DNA from 3 places in the Enterobacter sp. SCRI0065 genome. Region 1 is predicted to be linked to each of the others. Evidence: predicted binding sites of a transcription regulator. Region 1 holds the regulator's gene; each other region holds the start of a gene.
What was found. The regulator PhoB, encoded in region 1, activates phosphate uptake and scavenging genes when phosphate is short. The targets are predictions, from matches to a motif close to CTGTCATAAAACTGNCNNAT.
Positions count from the first base shown of each region.

Region 2: a site for PhoB is predicted at 3,772-3,791, ahead of AC6EMZ_RS02860 (phosphoethanolamine transferase). Genes of this name have one in related genera too.
Region 3: a site for PhoB is predicted at 7,996-8,015, ahead of glpT (glycerol-3-phosphate transporter). Genes of this name have one in related genera too.

Region 1 is NZ_JCBAJB010000001.1:65,960-75,796, reverse strand. Features, by position in the region: gene brnQ (branched-chain amino acid transporter carrier protein BrnQ) at 1-474, opposite strand, end outside; gene phoR (phosphate regulon sensor histidine kinase PhoR) at 884-2,179, opposite strand; gene phoB (phosphate response regulator transcription factor PhoB) at 2,201-2,890, opposite strand; gene sbcD (exonuclease subunit SbcD) at 3,073-4,278, shown strand; gene sbcC (exonuclease subunit SbcC) at 4,275-7,412, shown strand; gene mak (fructokinase) at 7,495-8,400, opposite strand; gene rdgC (recombination-associated protein RdgC) at 8,524-9,435, shown strand; gene ppnP (pyrimidine/purine nucleoside phosphorylase) at 9,481-9,768, opposite strand.
Region 2 is NZ_JCBAJB010000001.1:582,192-592,028, forward strand. Features, by position in the region: gene dps (DNA starvation/stationary phase protection protein Dps) at 1-45, opposite strand, end outside; gene rhtA (threonine/homoserine exporter RhtA) at 351-1,238, opposite strand; gene ompX (outer membrane protein OmpX) at 1,593-2,111, shown strand; gene AC6EMZ_RS02860 (phosphoethanolamine transferase) at 2,182-3,765, opposite strand; gene mntS (manganase accumulation protein MntS) at 4,046-4,174, opposite strand; gene mntR (manganese-binding transcriptional regulator MntR) at 4,358-4,831, shown strand; gene AC6EMZ_RS02875 (anion transporter) at 4,828-5,928, shown strand; gene AC6EMZ_RS02880 (aldo/keto reductase) at 6,030-7,070, shown strand; gene AC6EMZ_RS02885 (DUF2931 family protein) at 7,403-7,708, opposite strand; partial or broken gene AC6EMZ_RS02890 (T6SS phospholipase effector Tle1-like catalytic domain-containing protein) at 7,739-8,301, opposite strand; gene AC6EMZ_RS02895 (PAAR domain-containing protein) at 8,297-8,593, opposite strand; gene AC6EMZ_RS02900 (helix-turn-helix domain-containing protein) at 9,028-9,837, opposite strand, start outside.
Region 3 is NZ_JCBAJB010000002.1:313,752-323,588, reverse strand. Features, by position in the region: gene gyrA (DNA topoisomerase (ATP-hydrolyzing) subunit A) at 1-449, opposite strand, end outside; gene ubiG (bifunctional 2-polyprenyl-6-hydroxyphenol methylase/3-demethylubiquinol 3-O-methyltransferase UbiG) at 596-1,324, shown strand; gene nrdA (class 1a ribonucleoside-diphosphate reductase subunit alpha) at 1,677-3,962, shown strand; gene nrdB (class Ia ribonucleoside-diphosphate reductase subunit beta) at 4,061-5,191, shown strand; gene yfaE (class I ribonucleotide reductase maintenance protein YfaE) at 5,191-5,445, shown strand; gene glpQ (glycerophosphodiester phosphodiesterase) at 5,469-6,521, opposite strand; gene glpT (glycerol-3-phosphate transporter) at 6,533-7,885, opposite strand; gene glpA (anaerobic glycerol-3-phosphate dehydrogenase subunit A) at 8,139-9,767, shown strand; gene glpB (glycerol-3-phosphate dehydrogenase subunit GlpB) at 9,757-9,837, shown strand, end outside.

The DNA.
Region 1 (9,837 bases):
CGCAACGATTTTCATCGGTGCCAGGAAGTTACCCACGGTATCGAGCAGTTTGCCCGGATAGAGCGAAACCAGAATAACAATCGCGAAATAAACCAGGCTGTAGATAAACAGCGGCATTGCGCCATCGCCCGTCAGCGGGGCAATGCCCACTTCAAAGGAAACCGTCGCAGTGCGCGGCGTCGCAAACAGCGGGCCAACGGCCAGGTAGCAAACGGTCGCCAGCAGAACGCCAGCCACTTTACCGATTGGCGTACTGAGGCTATCCACCCCACCACCGACTTTCGCCAGCGCGACAACGGTGAGTACCGGTAGACCCACAGCGGTAATCAGGAACCCAAAAGCCGCTGTCCAGACGTGTTCACCCGCCTGCAAGCCAACCATGGGAGGAAAAATGATATTTCCTGCGCCGACGAACAGCGCAAAAGTCATAAAGCCCAGCGCGATGATGTCACGCGATTTTAAATGATGGGTCATAGAACCTTACTGCCTGTGGATGTGGTGTTGTAAACGTTGAAATTTTCGCCATCCCAAAAGGGACAATACGGCGGAAAATTAACTCTATTTCAGCGGGATATGCTCCCATGCTGGCGTGGCGAAGAATAGTTTTTCGATTTACCGCGCAAATACAGTCGGTATGACAGTACATGGGGCGCAATTTAAACGCTTATAACGTTTAAAGGCAAGGTGGGATCGTAAAACCAGAACAATATGCCAGCATGGGAATGAGGTCTGGAACAATACGCTAAGTATAAGAAAAACCCATGGGTAATCATGCGAACAAAAAAGCATCAGCCGTATAAAATTCACGCGCGTTTTTCTTGACTGCAAAGTAAACAGGCCAGCAAAGGCTGGCCTGTGGAAAGGAAATCTGACACCCGCAATATCAGGCGCTTTTTTTGGCAATTAATCGTTCCGGGATGATAAAGCTGAATCGCGTACCTTTGCCCGGCGTGCTCTGAATATCCAGCCGACTTTCGTGATGATTGACGGCGTGCTTCACAATCGCCAGGCCCAATCCGCTTCCGCCAGTTTGTCGGGACCGCGCTTTGTCAACGCGATAGAAACGTTCGGTCAGGCGCGGAATGTGCTCCGCTGCGATACCCGGCCCATTATCTTCTACGCTGAACTCTGCGCCCGTCGGAAGATGCCGCCAACGAACCACAATTTTGGTTCCTTCCGGGGTGTGATTGACCGCGTTGTAGACCAGGTTAGAGATAGCACTGCGCAACTGATCTTCGCTTCCGAGTACTTTCAGCGCGTTATCCACCTCAAACACAATGTCATGTTTTTTGTGACTCAATGTCTGAGCTTCACGCTCCACAACCCGCAACATCATAGGCACATCGATAGTCTCATTCAGCGCCAGCGTCGGTGCCGCTTCGATTTTTGAAAGCGTGAGAAGCTGCTTCACCAGCCCTTCCATACGATGGGTTTGCTCGCGCATGGTGTGCAGCGCTTTCTCGCGCGGCGCGCCTTCCAGCGTTTGCTCCTGCATCATCTCCAGATAGCCCTGAAGCACGGTGAGCGGAGTCCGAAGTTCATGGCTGACGTTGGCAAAGAAGTTGCGTCGCGCGCCTTCAAGCTGGTGCATCTGGGTCACATCTCGCGCCACCATCAGCCATTGCCGATCGCTATAAGGCATCACGCGAATTTCCAGGTGTCGACCGGTGTTTAATATCAAATTATGTGGCCGAGAAAAGTCACGTTTTTTTAGGTAAACCGTGAATTCGGGATAACGCAGGAGGTTAAGGATATTTTGGCCATTATCGTCGGGCCAGCGTAATCCCAGCAGCTGTTGCGCCAGTCCGTTGCACCAAAAAATCGTCCCTTCTTCGGTCGTCAGGATCACGGCATCCGGCAGCGACTCCGCGCCGCTGCGAAAGCGTTTAATCAAACTACCCAGCTCACGACGGCGCTTTTTGTTACGCATTTGCATCTGGTGAAGGCCGTACAGTAAAGGCTCCCAGCTGCCGCTACCGGGGGGCGGCGTCATGCTGCGATCCACCCACAGCCACCAGGATAGTCTCAGTAAATTCCAGAAATGCCAGATCAACAGACTCGTCACTGCCGCCAGTAAAAACCACGGCAAATGACCAAAGATAGCCCCCAAAATGAGGGCCGGAAGACAGCATAAGATCAGTTCAAAAACGAGCCTTTTCCATGACAGACGTTCCAGCACGCGTCACACTCCTGTCATTAATCAGAAACGGGTTGAAAAACGATAACCCGTGCCGCGAACCGTCTGCACCATGCGATCGTGGCCGCTGTGTTCCAGCGCTTTACGCAAGCGGCGAATATGCACATCGACCGTTCGATCCTCGACATAGACGTTAGTTCCCCAGACGTTATTCAGCAACTGCTCTCGGCTGTATACGCGTTCCGGATGAGTCATGAAGAAGTGCAATAATTTGAATTCAGTTGGTCCCATGTCGAGCGGATTTTCACCGGTCATCACACGATGCGAGGTCGGGTCCAGACTCAATCCCTGCATCTCTATCACCTCTTCCACCGCCATCGGTGAAATACGGCGCATCACCGCTTTGATACGCGCCACCAGCTCTTTCGGCGAGAATGGCTTGGTGATGTAATCATCGGCGCCCGTCTCCAGACCGCGTACACGGTCTTCTTCTTCACCGCGCGCCGTCAGCATGACCACTGGAATATCACGCGTCATGGCTTCACGCTTAATATGTTTGATAAATTGCAGTCCAGAGCCGCCTGGCAACATCCAGTCAAGCAGAATCAAATCAGGCCAGGGTTCGTTCAGCTGATTCACCGCGCTGTCATAATCTTCAGCCTCCACCGGCTGAAAACCGTTTTGTTCGAGCACGAAGCACACCATTTCACGAATTGGAGCTTCATCTTCTACGACCAGAATACGTCTCGCCATACTTTGCCCTGTCTTATTTAAGTTAATAGTTTGTAATGCGGCGTCATTATGCGTCAGATTTATGACAGATTTATGAAAAACATCACTACCACAAATGGCAAACTGTTGTTTTGTTACAGCGGTTATTTTCCTGCCTCTGAAAGTTTATAATCCTCTTCACCTTTTTTTGCCACGGATCTGTTATGCGCATACTTCACACCTCGGACTGGCATCTGGGTCAAAATTTTTACAGCAAAAGCCGCGCCGCTGAACATGAAGCCTTCCTGAACTGGCTGCTGGAAACCGCCCAGTCACACGAGGTAGACGCGATTATTGTCGCGGGCGATATTTTTGATACCGGATCGCCACCCAGCTATGCGCGTGAGTTATACAACCGCTTCGTGGTCAATTTGCAGCATACCGGCTGCCATCTGGTGATCGTTGCAGGCAACCATGACTCGGTGGCAACGCTTAATGAGTCTCGCGATATCCTCGCGTTTCTGAATACCACCGTGGTCGCCAACGCCGGTCAAGCTCCGCAAATCATGAAAAAACGCGACGGCACGCCGGGTGCGGTGCTCTGCCCGGTTCCTTTTTTGCGTCCTCGCGACATCGTGCAAAGCCAGGCAGGACTTTCAGGCGGCGAAAAACAGCAACATCTGCTGCAATCCATTACTGAATATTATCAGCAGCAGTATACCGATGCCTGCGCGGTTCGCGGCGACACTCCTCTTCCGGTCATCGCCACCGGACATTTGACCACCGTGGGCGCCAGTAAAAGTGACGCGGTCCGTGAGATCTATATCGGTACTCTGGATGCGTTCCCGGCGCAAAACTTCCCTCCAGCCGATTACATCGCGCTGGGCCATATCCATCGCGCGCAGGTTATTGGCGGGTGCGAGCATATTCGCTACTGCGGCTCACCGATATCACTGAGTTTCGATGAAACAGGTAAGCCTAAAAGCGTCCATCTGGTGAGTTTTTCCGAGGGAAAACTGAGCACCGTCGAGACCCTGCAAGTCCCCGTTACGCAACCGCTGGCGGTGCTAAAAGGCGACCTGGCGAGCATTACCGCGCAGCTCGAACAGTGGCGTGGCGTCGAGCAGGATCCTCCCGTCTGGCTGGATATTGAAATCACCACCGACGATTATCTCCACGATATGCAGCGCAAGATTCAGGCGTTAACCGAAGATTTACCCGTTGAGGTTTTACTGGTGCGCCGTAGCCGCGAGCAACGCGAGAAAATTCTCTTAAGTACGCAGCGCGAAACGCTAAGCGAACTGAAAGTTGAAGAGGTCTTTGAACGTCGACTGGCACAAGAAGAGATCGACGACGCGAAACGCGAAAGAGTGAACGAGCTTTTTACCCATACGCTACACACGCTGAATGATGAGGAAGAAAACGCATGAAAATTTTAAGCCTGCGTTTGAAAAACCTCAATTCTCTGAAGGGTGAATGGAAAATCGACTTTACCGCCGAGCCCTTCGCCAGCAACGGTCTGTTTGCCATCACTGGCGCAACCGGCGCGGGTAAAACGACGCTGCTCGACGCCATCTGCCTGGCGCTGTATCACGAGACGCCGCGCCTCAATACGGTATCTCAATCACAAAATGATTTGATGACCCGCGATACCGCTGAATGTCTCGCTGAAGTCGAGTTTGAGGTGAAAGGCGTCGCCTATCGCGCTTTCTGGAGCCAGAACCGCGCGCGCAATCAGCCAGACGGGAACTTACAGGCACCGCGTGTCGAACTGGCCCAGTGTGAAGATGGCAAAATCCTCGCCGATAAGGTGAAAGATAAACTGGAGCTGACCGCCTCGCTTACCGGGCTAGACTATGGCCGCTTCACCCGTTCGATGTTGCTCTCACAGGGCCAGTTTGCCGCGTTTCTTAATGCCAAACCGAAAGAGCGGGCCGAGCTACTGGAGGAGTTAACGGGAACCGAGATCTACGGTCAAATTTCAGCAAGGGTATTTGAACAACACAAGGCAGCCCGTACAGAACTGGACATTCGCGAAGCGCAGGCAGCGGGTGTTGTATTGTTGAATGATGAGCAACAGCAACAGTTGCAGCAACGTTTGCAGGCGCTCACTGACGAAGAAAAATCGCTGCTGGCCGATCAGTTAAGCCATCAGGCCCGGCATCAATGGCTGGTGCGCAGCGCGGAACTTTCGCAGGAACAACGGCGGACCCAGGAGGCGCATCAGCAGGCGTTACAGGCCCAGACGGATGCTCAACCTGAGCTCGATAAGTTAACGCTGGCGCAACCTGCGCTCGCCCTGCGCCCACTCTGGGACAGACAGCAAGAGCAGACGGCAAGTCTGACCCGAACGCAGCAGCAAATCGAAGAAGTAAACACTCGCTTACTGGAGCGCACGGCGCGGAGAGCGCGGATCCGTAACGGCGCGGTACGTCAGGTTGAACAACTCCAGACTCAACTTAAGCAATTCACGCACTGGCTCGAAGAGAACAGCCGTTTCGGACTGTGGAGCCAACATATTGCGGGCTGGCGGGCACTCTTTACCCAACAGCAGCGCGATAAGACTCAGCACTCTGCGCTGGCTAAACGCGTCGCTGAGCTGCAACAAAAAATAGCGGCGCTGCCGGCCGGGTCGCTCGCCCTTTCCGCTGAAGAGACCACGGCGGTAATGGAGCGTCAGGTGATGCTGCGGCCTGCACGTCAGCGTCTGGCAACCTTGCATGCGCGCTATCACCCGCTGAAAAAGCGCCTGGTTCATAGTCTCGATGCTCAACAAAAAGGACAGGTGGAGCAAAACCGTCTCGACCAGACTTTAGCGACGCGACGCCAGCAGTATAAAGAACGAAACCAGCACTATCTTGACCTGGAAACCTTGTGTAAACAGGAAGAGCTCATCAAGAGTCTTGAAGCGCATCGCGCCAATCTTGAAGCTGGTATGCCGTGCCCGCTGTGCGGCTCCCTTGAGCATCCAGCGGTTGCGCAGTATCAGGCGCTGGAAATGACCGCCAATCAGCGTCGTCGTGATGAACTAAAAAAGGACGTCAAGCAGCTCGAAGAGGAAGGACTGCTGCTGCGCGGACAGCTAAAAGCGCTGGTCGAACGGTTACAAAACGAGGCAACAGAAGCACAGACACTCACTCAGGAAGAGCAGGCGCTTATCAAAGAGTGGCAGGAAGTGTGCGCTTCTTTGAACGTTAGCCTGAATATACAAGATGATATTGCCGCGTGGCTGGACGAGCAGGAGCAGTACGATCGTCAGCTGTATCAACATAGCCAACGACAGGCGTTCCAGATCCAGCTTAACGATCTCGAACAGCAGACTCTGCAAATCCAGCAGCAGATCGATTCACAGCAAAAATCCTTACGTAGCGCCCTGGCCGAACTCGCACTTACCGCCCCGCAAGACGACGACATTCCGGCGTGGTTGGCGCAGCGAGAAGCCGAAGCGCAGGCATGGCAGGAAAAGCAAAAGCACAGCGTCGCTGTCCAGGAACGTATAAGCGCACTCACGCCGCTGCTTGATACGTTACCGGTTTCAGAGAACGAGTCATTAGATGAACCGGTGCCCGAAAGCTGGCGTGAAATCCACAACGAATGTATTTCGCTACAAAGCCAGCTTGCGACCTTACAGCAGCAGGAAAACAACGATCGCGAACGTCTAACCCAGCTGCAAACGCAGTTCGCCACGGCGCTGGCTGAAAGCTGCTTTGCCGATAAGGACGCTTTTCTCGCGGCGCTGCTTGAGGGCGATACCGTCCGCCGTCTGGAGCACCTTAAGCACACGCTGGAACAGCAGATACACCAATCCTCCGCGCTGGCAGCGCAGGCGCAACTGCAATTAAAAGAACACGCCGCGCATCAACCTGCGGATTTGCCTGACGGTCTCGATGTGCCGACGCTTGAAGCTCAGCTCCATCAGCTTACGCAAAGGCTGCGAGAGAACACCACGCATCAGGGTGAAATCCGCCAACAGCTCAAACAGGATAGCGATAACCGCCTGCATCAACAGGCACTGATGCAGCAAATTGAAGAGGCGGCCCGCCTGGCGGACGATTGGGGTTACCTGAATTCACTGATCGGCTCCAAAGAGGGCGACCGATTCCGTAAGTTCGCCCAGGGGCTGACGCTCGATAACCTGGTGTGGCTGGCGAACCAGCAGCTCAACCGCCTGCATGGGCGTTATCTGCTGCAACGAAAAGCCAGCGACGCGCTTGAGCTTGAAGTGGTTGATACCTGGCAGGCCGATGCGGTGCGCGATACCCGCACGCTGTCCGGCGGCGAAAGCTTCCTGGTCAGCCTCGCGCTGGCGTTAGCGCTTTCCGATTTGGTCAGCCATAAGACGCGTATCGACTCGCTGTTCCTCGACGAAGGCTTTGGCACGTTAGACAGCGAAACGCTGGATGCCGCTCTGGATGCGCTGGATGCGCTGAATGCCACCGGGAAAACCATCGGCGTGATTAGCCACGTCGAAGCGATGAAAGAGCGTATCCCGGTCCAGATTAAGGTGAAGAAAATTAACGGGTTGGGGTATAGCAGGCTGGATAAGGTGTTTGCGGTGGAGTGACTGATGCCCTCACTCTGACCCTCTCCCGCGGGGGAGAGGGAAAAGAAACCAATAATGGTAGCTTTGGTTGCCGTTTTGCTTGTTAACTCGGCCAAAGCCACGCGGCGCCGCGCACACCGCTGGAATCGCCATGCACCGCTTTGCGGATTGGGGTTTCGCATTCGCCGCCAAATACCCACTGCTTCACCAGATTCGGCACCGTGTGGTACAGCCGATCCACGTTGCTCATGCCACCGCCCAGTACGATCGCGTCGGGATCGAGAATATTGATAACGTGCGCCAGGGATTTCGCCAGACGCATTTCATAACGACTCAGCGCCAGTTCAGCAATCGGATCCTGTGCGTCGACGAGTCGCATGATCTCATTTCCTTTCAGCGGCTTACTGCTAAGTCGATGATAATCAGTGGCAAACCCGGTGCCGGAAATAAACGTCTCAATACACCCCTGCTTGCCGCAATAACACGGTACTTCAGCGCGATATTTCAGCTCATCCTCATCCATCCACGGCAGCGGATTATGTCCCCACTCGCCCGCCGTACCATTACCGCCGATATGGGCGCGCCCACCGAACGCCACGCCTGCGCCACAACCCGTGCCAATAATCACTGCAAAGACCGTCTGCGCGCCCGCGGCTGCGCCATCAATGGCTTCCGAGACGGCAAGGCAGTTAGCGTCATTCGCGAGGCGTACTTCGCGATTCAGTCGCTTGCTTAAATCCTTATCGAACGGCTGGCCGTTAAGCCAGGTCGAATTCGCATTTTTCACCACGCCAGTGTACGGCGAAATCGAGCCAGGAATGCCCATCCCGACGGTGCCAGTTTGCCCTGTGGCCTGCTCTGCCATTTCCACCAGAGACGCGATGGTCTCAATAGTCTGCGAGTAGTCGTCACGCGGGGTTGGCAGACGGTGGCGGAACATCTGCTCACCCTGTTCGCTCAGTGCAATGACTTCTGTTTTGGTGCCGCCCAAATCAATCCCAATACGCACAGGACACTCCTCATTTTTTTGATTATCAACAGAGTAGAAGTACCCTGCCCGATTAGCAATGCAAGCGCTGCGACAATTCGTTATCATGCCCGCTGATTTAACGACAAGGCCGTGGAAATTATCATGCTGTGGTTCAAAAATTTGATGGTTTACCGTCTCAGCCGCGACGTTTCGCTGCGTGCAGAAGAGATGGAAAAACAGTTAGACGCTTATACCTTTACCCCATGCGGTAGCCAGGACATGGCGAAAACCGGCTGGGTGTCTCCCATGGGTTCGCAAGGCGATGCTCTGACCCACACCACCAATGGTCAAATCATCCTCTGCGCTCGTAAAGAAGAAAAAATCCTGCCGACGCCGGTAGTCAAACAAGCGCTGGAAGCGAAGATCTTCAAGCTTGAGGCCGAACAGGGTCGCAAGCTGAAAAAAACCGAAAAAGATTCCCTGAAAGATGAAGTGCTGCATTCTCTGCTGCCGCGCGCATTTAGCCGCTTCAACCAGACCATGATGTGGATCGATACCGTTAACGATTTGATTATGGTTGACTGCGCCAGTGCCAAGAAAGCGGAAGATACGCTGGCCCTGCTGCGTAAGAGTCTGGGTTCACTGCCGGTGGTTCCGTTGACCCTGGAAAATCCAATCGAACTGACGCTAACCGAATGGGTTCGTAGTGGAAATCCTGCGCAAGGTTTCCAGCTACTGGACGAAGCAGAATTAAAAGCGATCCTTGAGGATGGCGGCGTGATCCGCGCGAAAAAACAGGATCTGGTCTGCGATGAAATCGCCGTGCACATCGAAGCGGGTAAACTGGTGACGAAGCTCGCACTCGACTGGCAGCAGCGTATTCAGTTTGTGATGTGTGACGATGGCTCGATTAAACGTCTGAAGTTTTGCGATGAGCTACGCGATCAAAATGAAGATATTGAGCGCGAAGATGTTGCCGGGCGCTTTGATGCCGACTTTATTCTGATGACGGGCGAGTTAGCGGCGCTTATCAAGAATCTGGTTGAAGGATTAGGCGGCGAAGCGCAACGCTAACCGATGATGCAGTGTGCCCCTCCTCAACAGGAAGGGCACATAAAATCATTTCAAATAACGGCACAGATAAGAGGTAGGCTCTGCAACCTGCAGATGAAACTCGCTGTGGCCAGGTACGTTAAAAACTTCGCCAGCGGTATACACTTTCCACTCAGTCTCATCTGGCAGCAGCACATTCAGCGCACCGCTGACGACCGTCATCTCTTCTGACTCCGCAGTTCCAAATGTGTATTCGCCTTCAGCCATTACCCCGACGCTCGCGCGGCCAGTGCTGCTGCTGGTAAAACCGATGGATTTCACTTTACCGGAAAAGTATTCGTTACTCTGAAGCATAAACTGGCCCTTATGTCTTTGGATAAAAATCCACTATAGGGGCCATCCTCCGTGCCTGTCACGTAAAAT
Region 2 (9,837 bases), 520 kb from region 1:
AAGCAGATTAGACGCTTTCGTTTTAACCAGTTTAGCGGTACTCATAGTCTCATATCCTCTTGATGTTTTATGTTCCAGGTAATTACCGGGAATAATTATAGCACCGCTTTTAAAAGCTGCAGGCTCGGTTGTGCCTATCGGTTTAATAGCGTGAAGGTCGTTGAAATTATAAGTTGATGTTAAAAAAGGAGTTTATGTATTCTTGTGCGGATGAGTCTTAATTTGACTAGATAGCTTAGACGCTTTCAGGATATTTCAAAATAGTGACAAATTGTTCTAATAAGTGATTATTGAGACAGCCTGGCCTATATTCTGCATGGCAAAATCTGCCATGCAGAAGGCAAGAACATTTAATTGATATCGACTTCTTTAATCTTCGTATCTTGTCGCATTGTCAGAGTTGACCCCATAGAGGCGGCAATGATTGAACACAGCGCCAGAACCTGAGTAAAGGTTAAGGTTTCGCCCAGGAAAACCATACCGGACATGGCAGCGAGTGCCGGTTCCATACTCATGAGCGTGCCAAAGATACGCGTGGGCAAGCGCGTCAGGGCAATCATCTCAAGGGAATAGGGGAGGGCTGTAGAGAGAACCGCGACGGCGAGACCAATAGGCAGAACAGACCATTGCCAGATGGTTTCCGTCGCCTGAGCCATACCAATAGGGACAAATATGATGGCGGCGATGAGCGATCCTAGCGCGACCGTGGCGGGACCGTGATCTTCACCCGCGCGTTGTCCGGTCAAAATATAAACCGCCCAGCATGCTCCGGCACCCAGTGCCAGCGCCGCGCCGGTGAGATCGACGTGCGAAATATCTTGTCCGAGCGGCAGTAAGAACCACAGTCCGAGCACGGCAAGTACAACCCAGATAAAATCTACCGGTCGGCGTGAGGAGAATAATGCGACGGCCAGCGGGCCGGTAAACTCCAGCGCGACGGCGATCCCAAGCGGAACGGTTTGAATAGACAGGTAAAAGAGATAGTTCATTCCACCGAGCGACAGTCCATAGAAGAGCAGCGGCAGACGTTGCTCTTTTTTAAACCTTAGTCGCCAGGGTTTAAAGATGATCACCAGAATGAGCGTACCAAGCGCGATACGAAGCGCGGTGACGCCCGGCGCACCGATGACAGGAAAAAGTGATTTAGCCAGTGATGCACCACTTTGAATGGACAGCATAGCGATAAGTATTACAACGATGGGCAACCAGACCGGTGCTTTGCGAGACAACCCTGGCATCCTTTCTCCTGTCAATTTATGTCAAAGGGAGTAAAAGCCGCAGTGTAATGTAAATAAACGGTGGCGGTTGAGACTTTGTTGAAAAAAAAACCTGTCAAATCCGTAAAATGGTGAAGCGTTGATGGATTATTAAGCTTTTAGATTAGGAATAATCTGGATGAATGTCGTGAAGTTGACGCGCAAAATTAGCGTAATAATGCAGAAATGTGATGTTAATTGAATAAGATAGCTAATGGTGGAAACGTTTAGTTACATCAAAGACTTCGTTAGACATCACGATTCTCAAAGAGTTTCAGAAGATTTTTTGATATATTTAAAACTTACGGACTTACTTGGATCACATTTGAGGTGGTTATGAAAAAAATTGCATGTCTTTCAGCACTGGCCGCTGTTCTGGCTGTTTCCGCAGGTACCGCTGTAGCTGCTACTTCTACCGTTACCGGTGGTTACGCTCAGAGCGATATGCAGGGCGTTGTCAACAAAGCTAACGGTTTCAACCTGAAGTATCGTTACGAGCAAGACAACAACCCGCTGGGCGTGATCGGTTCTTTCACCTACACCGAGAAAGATCGCACTGAAGAAGGCGCGTATAACAAAGCTCAGTACTACGGTCTGACCGCTGGTCCTGCTTTCCGCCTGAACGACTGGGCAAGCATCTACGGTGTTGTAGGTGTTGGCTACGGTAAATTCCAGCAGACTGAAAACCTGAGCGAGAACCGTACTGCAAGCAACAGCGACTATGGTTTCTCCTATGGCGCTGGTATGCAGTTCAACCCAATCGAAAACGTTGCACTGGACTTCTCTTATGAGCAGAGCCGTATCCGCAACGTTGACGTTGGCACCTGGATTGCAGGCGTAGGTTACCGCTTCTAATCACTCCGGTGATCTGATAAAAAATCCGCCCAATGTGGCGGATTTTTTTTATCTGCGTATTGGCCCTGAGTTACCGACTCTTAGTCGTGAAAATATCGGTACCTAAATGAGTATACTCGACTTTTTGTAACTTGAAGTTGGTAACGTACGCTGGGGGAGCCTTCTTGTTGGAAACAAACGGATAATTATTCGCAATTTCTTTCGCGGAGATCCCGGTCCATTGCGAGAAGAAACTCAGAAAATCGTTCGCTGAACGACGAGCCTTGATGACGCGATGCGTTTTGTCATCGCTCGAAAGCACCATAAACGGTACCTGGAAGTTCTGCTGAAACTGGTCATCGTGCGCCAGATACTGAACCGCTTTGCCACGTTCTTTAAAGGCAAGGCCGTGATCCGAGAAGTAAACCATCGAGAAACTGTCGTCGGTATTTTGCAGCTGGGTGTACAGCTTGCTCAACAGATCGTCGGTCTGCGTCATGGTATAGAGATAGCAAGAGGTCTCTTTTGACTGCACGAACTCGGTGTATTTGCCCCCCGTACGATCGCACGCCTGAGGATGTGAACCCATGAGATGCAGAACAATAAGCTGCGGCTGGCTGCGCTGAGTGGCAAATACCTGTGACGTCATCTTGAGCAGGGCTTCGTCTTTGGTGTTCTTATCCGCTTCAAAATCACCGCTTTTCAGGAACTGCGCTTCATCGGCCCGTTTCGCAATGCTGGCGATCGCCGTATCGTATTCCCCAATTTGCCCCTGATTGGAAAACCACCATGTCTGAAAGCCTGCACGGTTCGCCAGCGTGACGAAGTTGTCCTGGAACTGGGGTTTCCCATCGACGACGCGGTTTAGCGTCAGACCGAGTGATTTTTGTGTGGAGCCACTCGCCGCAATGTAGTCGGTAAATAGCGTTCCGTTCACGGCGCTGGCGAATGGCGTATTATTCCAGTGTCCACCAAAAGCACCCAGTGCATCGCGACGCGCGCTTTCACCAATCACCACCACATAGGTATGGTATTTAGGCTTCACTGCCAGCACGTTCCAGGTGTCCTTCATATTGGAAAGCTCAGCCATCCGCGCCTGCTCGTCGAGAACTTCTTTATTGTTCACCACGATATCTTTAACGAAACGAAAAACGGGATAGCCGGTATCTTTCAGCTTGAATACACCGCCCCACGCCACATTTTGTACCGGTGCGACAAAGAATGCCGCGATACTCACGATCAGACACAGGTTATCAATTTTGCTCCAGCTCTTTTTCTCCTGTGGCTTACGTCGCAGCGCGATGACGCCCAGGGCAAAGATGAACAGTCCGATAACGTAGCTGTACCACGGGAAGATCGTCATGATCTCCGTAGACTCTTCCATATTGGTCGAATGCAGCGCCAGTAGCGTATTAAAGTTTGGTGAGCCATAGGCCTGGCCAAAGGGGTAATACATGGCTGCGACGACGGAGCAGATGCCAATCACTCCTTTTTGCACACGCGGTGCGCTGCGCCACATCAGATGCAGCAGGCAGGTGAACGCAACGGCGTAGAGCAAGCTAAACGGATAGCCAAGCGCAAAGTTAATCAGCAGCGATTGCAGAAAGTAGAATCCCGTCCACGGGCTTAAGGCCCGACTGCGGGTAATAAATGTATCTTTCAGGGTTAAATTCATAGGTCACTATCATAAAAACGCCATGTGCTCACCCTGGCGTCGAGGGTCAAAGCCTGCCTGACAGTGCGTGGAGAGGGAATAAGGGTCCGCTTCAGCGAGCCGCAAATGGTGCAGGGCTGCAAGAAGATAGAGCGAGCGGGCTATTAGGTCAACAGTTGCCAGTGAGTTGTTTTGCGAGAGGGACTACAAATCCGTAAAAAAGATCGGGGATTTAGGCTCAAACGGCCAGTATGGATGGGAATAATGACAGAAAAATGAAGCGGCGTACCGCGACGCCGCGCTAGTTTGAAGGTTTGTCGTTTTGCTGCGGTTTGCCGTTAAAAATGTCGCACAGCATGTTCAGCAGCATTAAGCGTACCTTAAAGGGAGAATGACTAAACACGTTTAAACACCTCTTGAATTCGTTCATATGACCTCCTGATTTCTGATCCCTTCGATCCGTGAAGGGTGACTGCATTACATACAGATATAGCATAGGCTATATTGTATAGCTATGGCTAATTCGTTAATTTTTTGTGCTTGTGGAGCTATGGTTTACACTGTGCGCTCTTGCTATATGACGCCAGGGGCGTTACCCCAATGAGGAAGTACAATGAACCGTCGCGCAGGTAAGCCAACTACAAAAAAAAAGACGCAACTGGTGAATGTTGAAGAGCATGTTGAAGGCTTTCGTCAGGTGCGTGAAGCGCACCGTCGGGAATTGATTGATGACTATGTTGAGCTGATTTCGGATCTGTTCCGGGAAGTGGGAGAAGCTCGTCAGGTGGATATGGCGGCACGGCTCGGCGTTTCGCAGCCGACGGTCGCCAAGATGCTCAAACGTCTGGCGACGGTGGGACTGATCGAAATGATCCCCTGGCGCGGCGTATTTTTAACGCCGGAAGGCGAAAAGCTGGCGCAGGAAAGCCGCGAGCGCCATCAGGTTGTCGAAAACTTTTTGCTGGTGCTGGGCGTCAGCGCGGATATTGCTCGTCGTGATTCGGAAGGCATTGAACACCACGTCAGCGCAGAAACGCTGGAAAAATTCCGCGAATTTACCCTCAAATACGGCTCGCCTTCTGAATGAACATTCCTGGCGTGCGGGCGCTTGCCCGCGATCATTTCTTCCATCTGTTACTGATTGTTGGCGTTGGGCTGAGCCTTTTCGTTCCCTTCGCCCCAAAAACCTGGCCAGATGCCATCGACTGGCACACCATCATTACCCTGAGCGGGCTGATGATGCTCACCAAAGGTGTTGAGCAAAGCGGTTATTTCGACGTCCTGGGTCGCAAAACGGTGCGCCGCTTCGCCACAGAGCGCAAGCTGGCGCTGTTTATGGTGCTGGCCGCCGCGCTGCTTTCAACATTTCTGACGAACGACGTGGCGCTATTCATCGTAGTGCCGCTGACCCTCACGCTGCGCAAATTGTGTGAGATCCCGATTACCCGGCTGATCATCTTTGAAGCGCTGGCCGTTAACGCCGGGTCGATGCTAACGCCGATTGGTAATCCGCAGAATATATTACTCTGGGGGCGCTCAGGGCTGTCATTTGCTGCATTTACCTGGCAGATGGCTCCACTGGCGCTGGTGGTGATGCTGTCGTTACTGGCGGTCTGTTGGTTTGCGTTCCCTGATAAGCCGCTGAACTACCACAGCGGAACGCAGAATCCTCAGTGGAAACCCCGCCTGGTATGGGGCTGCCTTCTGTTGTATATCGTTTTCCTGACCGCACTTGAGCTTAAGTATGAGCTATGGGGTATGCTGCTGGTGGCTGGCGGCTTTTTGCTTCTGGCGCGTCGGGTGCTGGTGAGTGTCGACTGGACGTTGCTGCTGGTGTTTATGGCGATGTTTATTGACGTGCATCTGCTCATCCAACTGCCGGTACTTCAGGGGGCGCTGCATAGCGTCAGTGGTTTGCCGCCGCTCGGACTGTGGCTGACGGCCATTGGATTATCCCAATTTATCAGTAACGTGCCTTCCACTATTCTGCTCATTAATTACGTGCCACCAACGGCGCTGCTGGCGTGGGCGGTGAACGTGGGGGGATTCGGCCTGCTGCCAGGGTCACTGGCGAACCTCATTGCGCTCAGAATGGCAAACGACCGTCGCATCTGGTGGCGTTTCCACTTATGGTCTCTGCCGATGCTGGCATGGGCGGCATTCATTGGCTTTATGCTGCTTTAGAGAAATGGGCAAGAAAAAGACAGGAACGACACATTCGCGATCGGTGCCAGAAAGGTATAACTCTCTGGTAGCCAATTAACGAAGATTGCGAGGAGTGTCCTATGCGTTATCAAAAACTGGGTAATACGGGTCTGTTTGTTTCTGAGCTGTGCCTCGGCACGATGACCTTCGGCGGCGAAGGCGGCATGTGGGGCAAGATCGGGCAGCTCCAACAAAGCGAAGCGGAACAGCTGGTAGGCCGCGCGCTGGATGCAGGCATTAACTTTATCGACACCGCCGACGTCTATTCTGAAGGGCGCTCGGAGGAGATCACCGGGCAGGCGCTCAAAAATCTGAAAATCCCTCGCGAAAACGTCGTGGTTGCCACCAAAGTGTTTGGCGAAACCGGTACGGCAGGCGTGAACTCGCGCGGCAGTTCGCGCTATCACATCATCAACAGCGCCAAAGAGAGTCTGCGCCGCATGCAGCTCGATCATATCGACCTTTATCAACTGCACGGGTTTGATCCCGCCACCCCAATCGAAGAGATGCTTTATGCACTGGATAACCTCGTGCAGCACGGTCACGTGCGTTATATCGGCGTTTCGAACTGGGCGGCGTGGCAAATTGCCAAAGCATTAGGAATGTCTGAACGTCTGGGGCTGGCGCGATTTGCCTCGTTGCAGGCGTACTACACCATCGCCGGGCGCGATCTGGAGCGTGAACTGGTGCCGATGATGCAAAGCGAAGGCGTTGGGCTGATGGTCTGGAGCCCGCTGGCAGGTGGCTTGCTGAGCGGCAAATACGATCGCGACGGAAAAAGCGAATCCGGAGGCCGTCGTCTGGAATTCGACTTCCCGCCGGTTGAGAAAGACCGCGCCTTTGACTGCGTAGACGTCATGCGTGCCATTGCCGACAGCAAAGGTGTATCGGTCGCGCAGGTCGCGCTGGCGTGGCTGCTGCACCAGAAAGCGGTCAGCAGCGTAATCATTGGCGCTAAACGGGTCGATCAGCTTGACGATAATATCGCCGCCACTGGGATCCGCTTAAATGAAGAAGAGCTAAAACAGCTCGATGCTGTAAGCGCTTTGCCGCGAGAATATCCAGGCTGGATGCTGGAACGTCAGGGTGAATATCGCCGTAACCAGTTAACGCAACAATAAACTTCCTTTCCCCGTGGCGCTTCGCTTGACGGTAATGCCGCTGACTTAAACAGTGTGGCAAGGCGATTTAATGGATAGCGTGTGGTTGAGAACGCCCTCGGCTTTGATGGTCGGGGCGTATTTTCATGAACATGAGATCCAGTCGACCATGCGGTGAATCTCCATTTCATGAAGGTTTCCTTACCCCCCGTACGGATAGATTTTACCTTTGATGAACATTTTAGTTTCCTGGTCGTGCCCGTCAGGTATGCTGTAATTGAAATTAATGCGAGGTAGAACTTATTTACAGGCGTTCAGCCTGTCGCCGGACAGGGTAGTGAGCCTCTGAGGTTCTACCGGCAGGTTATCGCCAATTCCGCTGTTCTGTAGCCAGATATGCAGCTTACCTCCCAGGGCTTCAGGGAAGCCGGAAAAACTATTCGGGTTTCATAGGTTTTTTTGTCAATGACTGAATCCCAGCAGAACAGCATCATCATCGGTGGATGACGAGCCTTGCTGAACTGGGCATGCCGTCTAACCTCGTTATTCCATGCCCCCTCCGTGATGGCACTGTCCTGCAAGGAATCCAGTGTTCGGAAGGTATACACCACGTCCTTGTCATCAATAACCAGCGCCTGCGTGACTTCTGCATACAGCACTTTGGGGGGGAAAAAAGCAAAATCCCATTTCCCGCTGCCAGTGTCAGAATGCGCACCAGGTAGAACCAGCTCCGGCCAAACGGGCGGCATGCTGTTCAGGACAAAGTTAAACCGGCACTCATTCCCCGCCGTGATATGGAAAACCTGTTCCGCGATACCGGGCGGCAGGACAAGACTTACCTCACCGGTATCGGCCGAGTCAGGATTCATGCCCTTCACCGGGCTACCGATGGCAGCAACAGTGTCAAATATGCCAATAAAACGGGTCTTTCCTGCTGGCATCCCCTGAAAGGCAATACCGTACAGCCCCTGGCGAATGGCGGAGATGAGCGCGCTGTCCTGCGCCAGCACCCGATTAGCAAAATGTCGTGCCGCTGCCGCATCGCGACTGAACCCGAAGATATCGAACTGAAGCGATTTAACAATGACTGACGGATTTTTCAGACGGCTATTTTTAAATCCCCAAGGGTCTGCTCCAGTGTAGAAATCAAACCCGATACCGCCCTATCTGCCTTGGCCACCACCCCCGCATCTGCTATCCCCAGTGACTGCCCGAGAAGGCTGTCGGGTTTACCCGCCTCCGTGCCGTTACCGTCGAACTGCGGGAGGAACGATAGTGCGGTGGTGTCCTGCCGGACTGCCGCATTTGACTTCAGAGTCATGAACGGCAGCCCGGGCACCATCAATAAGAAAATCCGGTGTGCTGTTGACAACGATACCCGGGATTTTGCAGACCGGACAGGGCGTCATTTTATCGCCAACGCGAGTCATGCCTCTGCCGCTATCCTGGTTGGCGGGAAGTGAGCTGATACAGCGGGCGCCAGTTGTGGTTTCATTGCCATCAAGGGCCAGGCCGAGTGCGTTAATACTGACAAAGTGGGGCATTTCATATCCATATGAAATGCATGCTTATTGCATTGCTATATACGCCCGTTGGTCAGGAGAGCAAATATGCTTAGCCTGCAAATGGCGCATCGGGAGAGAATTAGGATTTAAACCCCGTCTTAGTAAGAGATCGATTGCTTTTTATGAGACCAGTTGAATCACCATGGATCATCAAGGCACTTTCGAGCTGTGAATGATATTGGTTTTGATCTTCAGTTAGTGGAATCTGATTACTTGAACCATGCCGACGCCTCCAGTTAAAAATATTTCGATGTGATCAAAAATATCGCAGTGGACTTCTTACCGCGTTCCGTAGTTCTTTTTCTTTATACGTTCATGCTCCAGTAAATGGATAAGCTTTTCGCAACCGGGATAACATTTACCGTTCCCGGACACGTCTCATCAAACCATCTTAAATGACTAAGAGGTGTTTGTTAAACCCGTGGCGATTCACTGGTCGCGCTGCACACATAACCCTTTCGTTCCTCAGTTGGAGTTTTGCCAAACGTTGCTTTATAGCGCACTGTAAAATGATTGCTACTGACGAAACCACACATGAAAGCAATCTCTGTTATCGTCATATCTGACTCTCTAATTTTATTTCTTGCAGAAAGAAGCCTTAGACGTCTTATATAACTTTCAGGTGTCAACCCTGTAGCCTCTTTGATATGTCTGAACATCGTCCTGGGGGTTAGATGAAACTGTCGGGCAAGGATATTCCAGTCATATTGTTCGAAGCAATTTTCCTGTAAATGGTTCAGAAGTTTATGTAACTTATAGCGCGTATCATTTTTTTGTGCTGGTGTTTGCGCCATCGTAATCAGCATCACAAGCTTGAAAAAGAGAAATTCTTTCTGCTCAACTGATTGCAGGGAACTGAAGATCATATCAACGACAGAATTGCACTCCATTCTCGCACTTGGACTTAGCCATATATAAGAACTCAGGTTGTCGGCTGAAAATCTTTCAAGAAGCATATCAATATTGCGCAAAAAGGTGAATTCAACATTTGGGTTGATAAGAATATTAATTAACTTCAGAGTGCCAAGTTCATCATAAAAATGATAGTCGTGTCTTCGTACCAGGAAAACATCTCCCTGCTGTACAAATAAGGGTTTCCCATTAATGACATGAAGTCCATGTCCCTGTTCAACAATAACCAGCTCATCAAACTCATGCGTATGTTCGCAACCATTATCTTCAGGATCGCTCTTGTAGAGTGCTAGGTTATCGGTTAACTCATT
Region 3 (9,837 bases), on a different contig from region 1:
TCGTAGTTATCGACGAAATCAACCGTATCTTTTTCCAGGTCGGCCATCAGCTCATGGGCGATTTTCGACATACGGATTTCCGTATAACGCATCGCCGCGGCAGAGTCACCATCGACAGAACCAAAGTTACCCTGGCCATCTACCAGCATGTAACGCAAGGAGAATGGCTGCGCCATACGGACGATGGTGTCATAAACGGCAGTATCACCATGTGGGTGATATTTACCGATGACGTCACCCACGACACGGGCAGATTTTTTGTAGGCTTTATTCCAGTCATTGCCCAATACATTCATGGCGTATAGTACGCGACGGTGTACCGGCTTCAGGCCATCTCGGACGTCTGGCAGCGCACGGCCAACAATGACCGACATCGCATAATCCAGATAGGAGCTCTTAAGCTCTTCCTCGATGTTAACCGGTGTAATTTCTCTCGCAAGGTCGCTCATCTAACCGCTATCCCTCTACTGTATCCCGGATTCAAAGGTCGCAAATTATAACACAACCGCGTTGATACAGGTAAACCTGTATGCTTTATTCATACGCCCTGCCTGATATACTCGAAAGTCTTGCTAAATAAGGAGTAAAAGTGCCCATGAATGCCGAAAAATCCCCGGCGGCTCACAACGTCGACCATGCAGAAATCGCCAAATTTGAAGCGGTTGCATCCCGCTGGTGGGATCTTGAAGGTGAGTTTAAACCTCTGCATCGTATTAACCCACTGCGTCTGGGCTATATCGCAGAGCGTTCCGACGGCCTGTTCGGTAAGAAAGTGCTCGATGTTGGCTGCGGTGGCGGCATCCTGGCAGAAAGCATGGCGCGCGAAGGGGCAACGGTCACAGGGCTTGATATGGGCTTTGAGCCATTGCAGGTTGCCCGCTTGCATGCGCTGGAATCCGGGGTTCAGGTCGAATACGTTCAGGAAACCGTTGAAGAACACGCGGCAAAATTTGCACACCAGTATGATGTGGTGACCTGTATGGAAATGCTTGAGCACGTGCCCGACCCGCAGTCGGTGGTCAAAGCCTGCGCGGCGCTGGTTAAACCTGGCGGACAGGTATTCTTCTCCACCATCAACCGTAACGGCAAAGCATGGCTGATGGCCGTTGTTGGCGCGGAATATGTCCTCCGCATGGTGCCTAAGGGTACGCATGACGTGAAGAAATTCATCAAACCCGCCGAGCTACTGGGTTGGGTGGATGGTACCTGGCTCAAAGAGCAGCATATCACCGGCCTGCATTACAATCCGTTAACCGACAAGTTCAAGCTTGGCGCGGGCGTGGATGTTAACTATATGTTGCACACAACCGCTAAAAACGACTAACGTCATCAACTATTCTTATAAAGATTGCGCAGCATCATGTTGCGCAATTCTGACCTCTCGTTGAAGAAATCAGCACTCGATCAAATTTTAGATTTTTTTTCTTATTTATTGACATGACGTCCAGGCCTTACGGTACGAGGACTTAGCCTTTTTTACGCTTTGACAACCTCAATTTAACGTCAAAATCAACTCTTGTACTGAAAAGAATCCTTACTAGAATACTCACCATATAGCGTTCATTTTATCGCAAACCCCCTACATATAGTATTTATCCACAGAGTTAGTCACAAGACGGCGCTGTGGATAAAACTGGGGGGACTATTTTTATTTCACGGACAGGTAAAAAACCCACATGAATCAGAGTCTGCTGGTGACAAAGCGCGACGGTGCAACCGAGCGTATCAATCTGGACAAAATCCATCGCGTTCTTGACTGGGCAGCAGAAGGACTGAACAACGTCTCTATTTCACAGGTTGAACTGCGCTCTCACATTCAGTTTTACGACGGCATCAAGACCTCTGACATCCACGAAACCATTATCAAAGCCGCGGCGGATTTGATCTCCCGCGAAGCGCCGGATTATCAGTATCTCGCTGCGCGCCTGGCCATTTTCCACCTGCGCAAAAAAGCATACGGTCAGTTTGAGCCACCAGCACTGTTAGATCACGTGTCAAAAATGGTTGAACTGGGTAAATACGACGCCCATCTGCTGGAAGACTACACGGAAGAAGAGTTCAAGCAGATGGACGGGTTTATCGACCACTGGCGCGATATGAACTTCTCCTACGCTGCGGTGAAGCAGCTTGAAGGGAAATACCTGGTTCAGAACCGCGTAACCGGCGAAATCTACGAGAGCGCTCAGTTCCTGTATATTCTGGTGGCGGCATGCCTGTTCTCTAACTATCCGCGCGATACCCGTCTGGAATACGTCAAGCGTTTCTATGATGCGGTTTCTACCTTTAAAATTTCTCTGCCTACGCCGATCATGTCTGGCGTGCGCACCCCGACGCGTCAGTTCAGCTCCTGTGTTCTGATCGAGTGCGGCGACAGCCTGGATTCCATCAACGCCACCTCCAGCGCCATTGTGAAGTACGTTTCCCAGCGTGCTGGTATCGGCATCAACGCCGGTCGCATCCGTGCGCTGGGTAGCCCAATTCGCGGCGGTGAAGCGTTCCACACCGGCTGTATCCCGTTCTATAAGCACTTCCAGACCGCAGTAAAATCCTGCTCTCAGGGCGGCGTGCGCGGCGGTGCAGCAACGCTGTTCTACCCGATGTGGCATCTTGAAGTCGAAAGCCTGCTGGTGTTGAAAAACAACCGTGGCGTTGAAGGCAACCGCGTGCGTCACATGGACTACGGTGTACAGATCAATAAGCTGATGTACACCCGTCTGCTGAAAGGCCAGGACATCACGCTGTTCAGCCCGTCCGATGTACCGGGCCTGTATGATGCGTTCTTCGCCGATCAGGATGAATTTGAACGTCTCTATACTCAGTACGAGCAAGACGACAGTATCCGTAAGCAGCGCGTGAAGGCGGTGGATCTGTTCTCTCTGATGATGCAGGAACGTGCTTCTACCGGCCGTATCTACATTCAGAACGTTGACCATTGCAACACCCACAGCCCGTTCGATCCGGCGATTGCGCCAGTGCGTCAGTCTAACCTGTGCCTGGAAATCGCTCTGCCGACCAAGCCGCTGTACGACGTTAACGATGAAAACGGTGAAATCGCGCTGTGTACGCTGTCTGCCTTTAACCTGGGCGCGATCAAGAGCCTGGCTGAACTGGAAGAATTAGCGGATCTGGCGGTTCGTGCGCTGGATGCCCTGCTGGATTATCAGGATTACCCGATTCCGGCGGCAAAACGCGGTGCAATGGGTCGTCGTACCCTGGGCATTGGCGTGATTAACTTTGCCTACTGGCTGGCGAAAAACGGCAAACGCTACTCCGATGGCAGCGCGAATAATCTGACCCACCAGACGTTTGAAGCCATTCAGTACTACCTGATGAAAGCATCGAACGAGCTGGCGAAAGAGCAAGGTGCGTGCCCGTGGTTCAACGAAACCACCTATTCGAAAGGCATCCTGCCGATCGATACCTATAAAAAAGACCTGGATGCGATCGTGAACGAGCCGCTGCATCTCGACTGGGAAGCCCTGCGCGAATCCATCAAAACGCACGGCATGCGTAACTCCACCCTGTCTGCCCTGATGCCGTCTGAAACCTCTTCGCAGATCTCTAACGCCACCAACGGCATCGAGCCGCCGCGCGGCCACGTGAGTATCAAAGCGTCGAAAGACGGCGTGCTGCGTCAAGTTGTTCCAGATTACGAGCTGTTGAAAGACAACTACGAGCTGCTGTGGGAAATGCCGAACAACGACGGTTATCTCCAGTTGGTCGGTATCATGCAGAAGTTCATCGACCAGTCGATCTCTGCGAATACCAACTACGACCCGACGCGCTTCGCGTCCGGTAAAGTGCCGATGCAGCAGTTGCTGAAAGACCTGCTGACCGCCTATAAATTTGGCGTGAAAACGCTGTACTATCACAACACCCGCGATGGTGCTGAAGATGCGCAGGACGATATGGCACCTTCAATCCAGGACGATGGCTGTGAAAGCGGCGCATGTAAGATCTGATTTTGTTGCCGGGTGGCGCGACGCTTACCCGGCCAACCGAGCTGTAGGCCCGGCAAACGAAGTACCGCCGGGCAATGCATTTCCAACAGGACACACTCATGGCATATACCACCTTTTCACAGACGAAAAACGACCAGCTCAAAGAGCCGATGTTCTTCGGTCAGCCGGTCAACGTGGCACGCTACGATCAGCAAAAATATGACATCTTCGAAAAGCTGATTGAAAAGCAACTCTCCTTCTTCTGGCGTCCGGAAGAAGTTGACGTTTCCCGCGATCGTATCGACTTTCATGCTCTGCCAGACCATGAAAAACACATCTTTCTGAGTAACCTGAAGTACCAGACGCTACTGGACTCCATCCAGGGTCGTAGTCCGAACGTCGCGCTGCTGCCACTGATCTCGATTCCAGAGCTGGAAACCTGGGTTGAAACCTGGGCGTTCTCTGAAACGATCCACTCTCGTTCGTATACCCATATTATTCGCAACATTGTTAACGATCCGGCGGTGGTGTTTGACGATATCGTCACCAACGAGCAGATCCAAAAGCGCGCAGAGGGCATTGCCCACTATTACGATGCGCTGATCGAGATGACCAGCTATTGGCATCTGCTGGGCGAAGGCACGCACAACGTCAGCGGTAAAACCGTGACCGTTAACCTGCGCGCGTTGAAGAAACAGCTGTACCTGTGCCTGATGAGTGTTAACGCACTCGAAGCGATTCGTTTCTACGTCAGCTTTGCCTGCTCATTTGCGTTCGCTGAGCGCAAGCTTATGGAAGGTAACGCCAAAATTATTCGTCTGATCGCCCGTGATGAAGCCCTGCATCTGACCGGCACCCAGCATATGCTGAACCTGCTGCGCAGCGGCGTGGACGATCCAGAAATGGCGGAAATTGCCGAAGAGAGCAAACAGGAGTGCTACGACCTGTTTGTGCTGGCCGCTCAACAGGAAAAAGAATGGGCAGATTACCTGTTCCGTGACGGCTCCATGATTGGCCTGAATAAAGATATCTTGTGCCAGTACGTGGAATATATCACCAACATCCGCATGCAGGCCGTTGGCCTGGAGCTGCCGTTCAAGACTCGCTCAAACCCGATTCCATGGATCAACACCTGGCTGGTTTCCGATAACGTGCAGGTCGCGCCGCAGGAAGTCGAAGTGAGCTCTTATCTGGTGGGTCAGATTGACTCTGAAGTGAATACTGACGACCTGAGCAGCTTCGAGCTCTGATGAGCCGCGTGACGCTGAGCCTTTCCGGTACAGAAGTGCTGTGCCGGGAAGAACACCCTTCCCTGCTGGTGGCGCTGGAATCGCATCAGGTTGAAGTGGAATATCAATGCCGTTCAGGATACTGCGGATCCTGTCGATGTCGTTTAGTCGCGGGTCAAGTTGACTGGCTGACCGAACCTCTGGCGTTTATCAACGAAGGGGAAATTTTGCCCTGCTGCTGCAGGGCAAAAGGCGATATTGAAATCGAGATGTAAAAAAGGGCCTTACGGCCCTTTTACTATTTTAAGAAACTCACCGCTTTATCCGGGAAATCCGTAAATAGCCCGTCCACCCCCGCCTGGTTATACAACACGTCGTAAAGCTGATTGACGTCCGTCGCATATTCCGGCAACTGGTCGGCACGCACCGTGTACGGATGCACCTGCATCTGACTAGCATGCGCCTCTTTCACCATTGCCGTGAGTTTCACGTGGCCCGGCGTTGAACCTTCTGCCACCAGCATATGGTAATCCGGCCCGATACCGTCCGCGTATTGTGCAATCTCCTTCATCGCACCCGGCTTAAACATCCAGTCGTAGTTGTAGTTTATCCACTTCCCGTCTGGCTGTTTTTCCTGGGTTTCATTCCAGTCGGTATAGGCGATCAGCTGCACCAGATTGAGGTCCATCCCCATCTTCGGCTCCAGCTCGTTTTTGATGCGTTTCAGTTCAGCAGCATCAAAACACTGCAAGTAAACCTTATCCTTCTTGCTGGCGTAGCCGTACTGTTTGAGTACTTCCAGTGTTTTCGCCGCAATGTCCTTCCCTTCCTGGTGATGGAACCACGGCGCTTTGATTTCTGGATAAATGCCGATATTTTTACCGGTTGAGTGGTTCAGCCCCTGAACAAACTCAATTTCCTCTTCGAAGGTATGAATACGGAAGTCAGATTTACCCATCGGAAAACGCCCCGGATAAACCTGCACCTTCTTGCCGTTTTCAATCTCAAAGCCTTCAGTAAACTTCAGTGAGCGGATCTCCGCCAGCGTAAAGTCAATGGCATAGTAGCGACCATCTTTACGGACGCGACCCGGGAAACGATCCGCCACGTCCGTCACGCGGTCAAGATAGTGGTCATGCAAGACGACCAGATAGTCGTCCTTAGTCATCACCAGATCCTGCTCAAGATAATCGGCACCCTGCGCATACGCCATCGCTTTTGCCGGCAGCGTGTGCTCCGGTAAATAGCCGCTCGCACCACGATGAGCGATCACGATTTTATCGGCTGCCAGCGCAGAGCCTGTCATTAAACTGGCCAGCAGAATGCCAGTTGCTAATTGAGTCAGCTTCATCGTAATCCTCCCTATTGACGACGCGCCTGCATTTCCGCGTGATGGCGTTTTTCGCCAAACATCACCACGATCAGCAGGATCACTGCCATAATGCTACCGCCAATCATGACCATAAATCCGCCGTCCCAGCCGAAGAAATCGACCGTATAGCCAACAATGGCACTGGCTGCAACCGAGCCGCCCAGATAACCAAACAGACCGGTAAAGCCTGCCGCCGTACCAGCCGCTTTTTTCGGTGCCAGCTCTAGCGCATGCAGACCAATCAGCATCACCGGACCGTAAATCAAGAAGCCAATCACGATCATACAGGCCATATCCACGCCCGGATTGCCCGGCGGGTTTAGCCAGTAAACGATGGTCGCAATGGTCACCAGCGTCATGAAGAAGACGCCCGTTGCGCCGCGGTTGCCCCTGAACACTTTGTCCGACATCCAGCCGCATAACAGTGTGCCTGGAATACCCGCGTACTCATACAGGAAGTAGGCCCAGGAAGACTTATCTAGCGCGAAGTGCTTCACCTCTTTCAGATAGGTTGGCGACCAGTCGAGGATGCCATAGCGCAGCAGATAGACAAACACGTTCGCGACGGCGATGTACCACAGCAGTTTGTTCGGCAGCACATACTTCATGAAGATCTGTTTCGCAGTTAGTTCTTCTTCATGCTGCGCGTTGTAATCGTCCGGATAGTCATTTTTGTACTCTTCAATCGGTGGAAGACCACAGGATTGCGGCGTATCGCGCATTAAAGCAAAGGCGATGAGCGCAATCACGATGGCACCAAACGCTGGCATATACAGCGCCGCTTTCCAGTCGTTAAACCAGGCCATCCCTAGCAGGAACAGCAGCGGTGGAATACCACCACCCACGTTGTGCGCGCAGTTCCACACTGACACGACGCCACCGCGTTCTTTCTGCGACCACCAGTGCACCATGGTACGTCCACACGGCGGCCATCCCATGCCCTGGAACCAACCGCACAGGAACAGCAGCACAAACATAATCGCAATGCTGGAGGTCGCCCATGGCACAAAGCCCATAAACAACATCACTGACGCCGCCAGGATCAACCCGGCGGGCAAGAACACGCGCGGATTCGAACGATCCGACACCGAACCCATGATGAATTTTGAAAAACCGTAGGCAATAGAAATGCCCGACAGCGCAAAGCCCAGATCGCCGCGCGAAAAGCCCTGTTCAACCAAATAAGGCATCGCCAGCGCGAAGTTTTTACGCACCAGATAATAGGCAGCATAGCCGAAGAATATTCCCAGGAAGATTTGCCAGCGCATACGGCGATATAGCGGATCGACCTCTGCTTCTGAGACGCGCGCTCGATGCGGCGCAGGTTTGAAGATACTGAGCATAATAGCCTCCGTGGCCTTGTAATAAATAACCGGGGAGTTTGCTAACCCCAGCTCCAGAGGCGGCGATGTTAAAAAATCACAGCGATTGTTACTGTGAATCAACGCACAGAATGTTACAGAAATATGACAACGTGCGCAAAAAGGCGCACGAAATCACGTTTCATTTTCGTATTGCGCTCGATTATGTTCGAAATCAAACAAACCACACTATTTATGTGGCTGAATGATAAAAAAACGAACATGAGGGAAGATAATGACAACCCGCGATCCCCGTTATGGCGATGTGATTATCATTGGTGGAGGCGCAACCGGCGCAGGCATCGCACGAGACTGCGCGCTGCGCGGTTTACGCGTGACGCTACTGGAGCGCCATGACATCGCAACCGGTGCTACTGGACGAAACCATGGTCTGCTGCACAGCGGTGCACGATACGCCGTGACCGACAACGAATCCGCCCGCGAGTGCATTGCTGAAAACCAGATTCTGAAACGTATTGCCCGTCACTGCATTGAGCCTACCGATGGCCTGTTTATCACCCTTCCTGAAGACGACCTCATGTTCCAGCAAACCTTTGTAAGCGCATGCACTGAGGCTGGCATAAATGCTCAGATACTGGACCCCGACCAGGCGCGGCGCATTGAGCCTTCGGTTAACCCAGCGCTGATTGGCGCGGTAAAAGTGCCTGACGGTACCGTCGATCCTTTCCGACTTACGGCTGCCAATATGCTTGATGCTCGGGAACATGGCGCAACCATCCTGACCGCACATGAGGTGACAGGGCTCATCCGCGAAGGCGATACCGTGCGCGGTGTGCGGGTCTACGACACGCTTTACGGGGAACACAGCGAGCTGTATGCGGGGGTAGTGGTTAACGCGGCGGGGATCTGGGGACAACGTATTGCGGAATATGCCGACCTCTCTATCCGTATGTTCCCGGCAAAAGGCTCGCTGCTTATCCTTGATCACCGAATCAATAACCACGTTATTAACCGCTGCCGTAAACCCTCTGATGCCGATATCCTGGTGCCCGGCGATACCATTTCGCTGATTGGCACCACCTCCACGCACATCGACTATCAGGATATCGACCGCAACCGCGTCACCGCTGAAGAGGTGGATACCCTGCTGCGCGAAGGAGAAAAGCTGGCACCAATCATGGCGCAAACCCGCATTCTTCGCGCTTATTCAGGTGTGCGCCCTTTGGTGGCCTGCGATAACGATCCAAGTGGACGCAACGTCAGTCGTGGCATCGTTCTTTTCGATCATGCTAAGCGCGACGGAATGGAAGGTTTTATCACCATTACCGGCGGCAAACTGATGACTTATCGATTAATGGCGCAATGGGCGACCGATGCGGTCTGCCGCAAACTGGGCAACAGTCAGCCCTGCGTCACCGCAGACCGACCTCTGCCCGGTTCGCAGGAACCCACAGAAAAGACGCTGCAAAAAATCATCTCGTTGCCAGCCCCGCTGCGAGGTTCGGCTATCTATCGTCATGGCGACCGAACGCCCAGCTGGTTAGGCGAAGGCCGCCTTAACCGTAGTCTGGTATGCGAATGCGAAGCCGTGACTGCGGGTGAAGTGCAGTATGCGGTCGAAAATCTGACGGTCAATAATCTGCTCGATTTACGTCGGCGTACTCGGGTAGGCATGGGCACCTGCCAGGGGGAACTGTGCGCCTGTCGCGCTGCCGGATTGCTACAAAGATTCAATGTCACTACCTCGGCACAATCATTAACTCAGCTCAGCGAGTTCCTCAACGAGCGCTGGAAAGGGGTGCAGCCTGTCGCCTGGGGTGACGCGCTACGCGAAAGCGAGTTTACACGCTGGGTATACCAGGGGTTATGCGGCCTGGAAAAGGAGCACCACGATGAAATTTGATACGGTGATTATCGGTGGGGGTCTGGCTGGTTTGGTCTGCGGACTCAAGCTGACGCAACGTGGGCTGCGC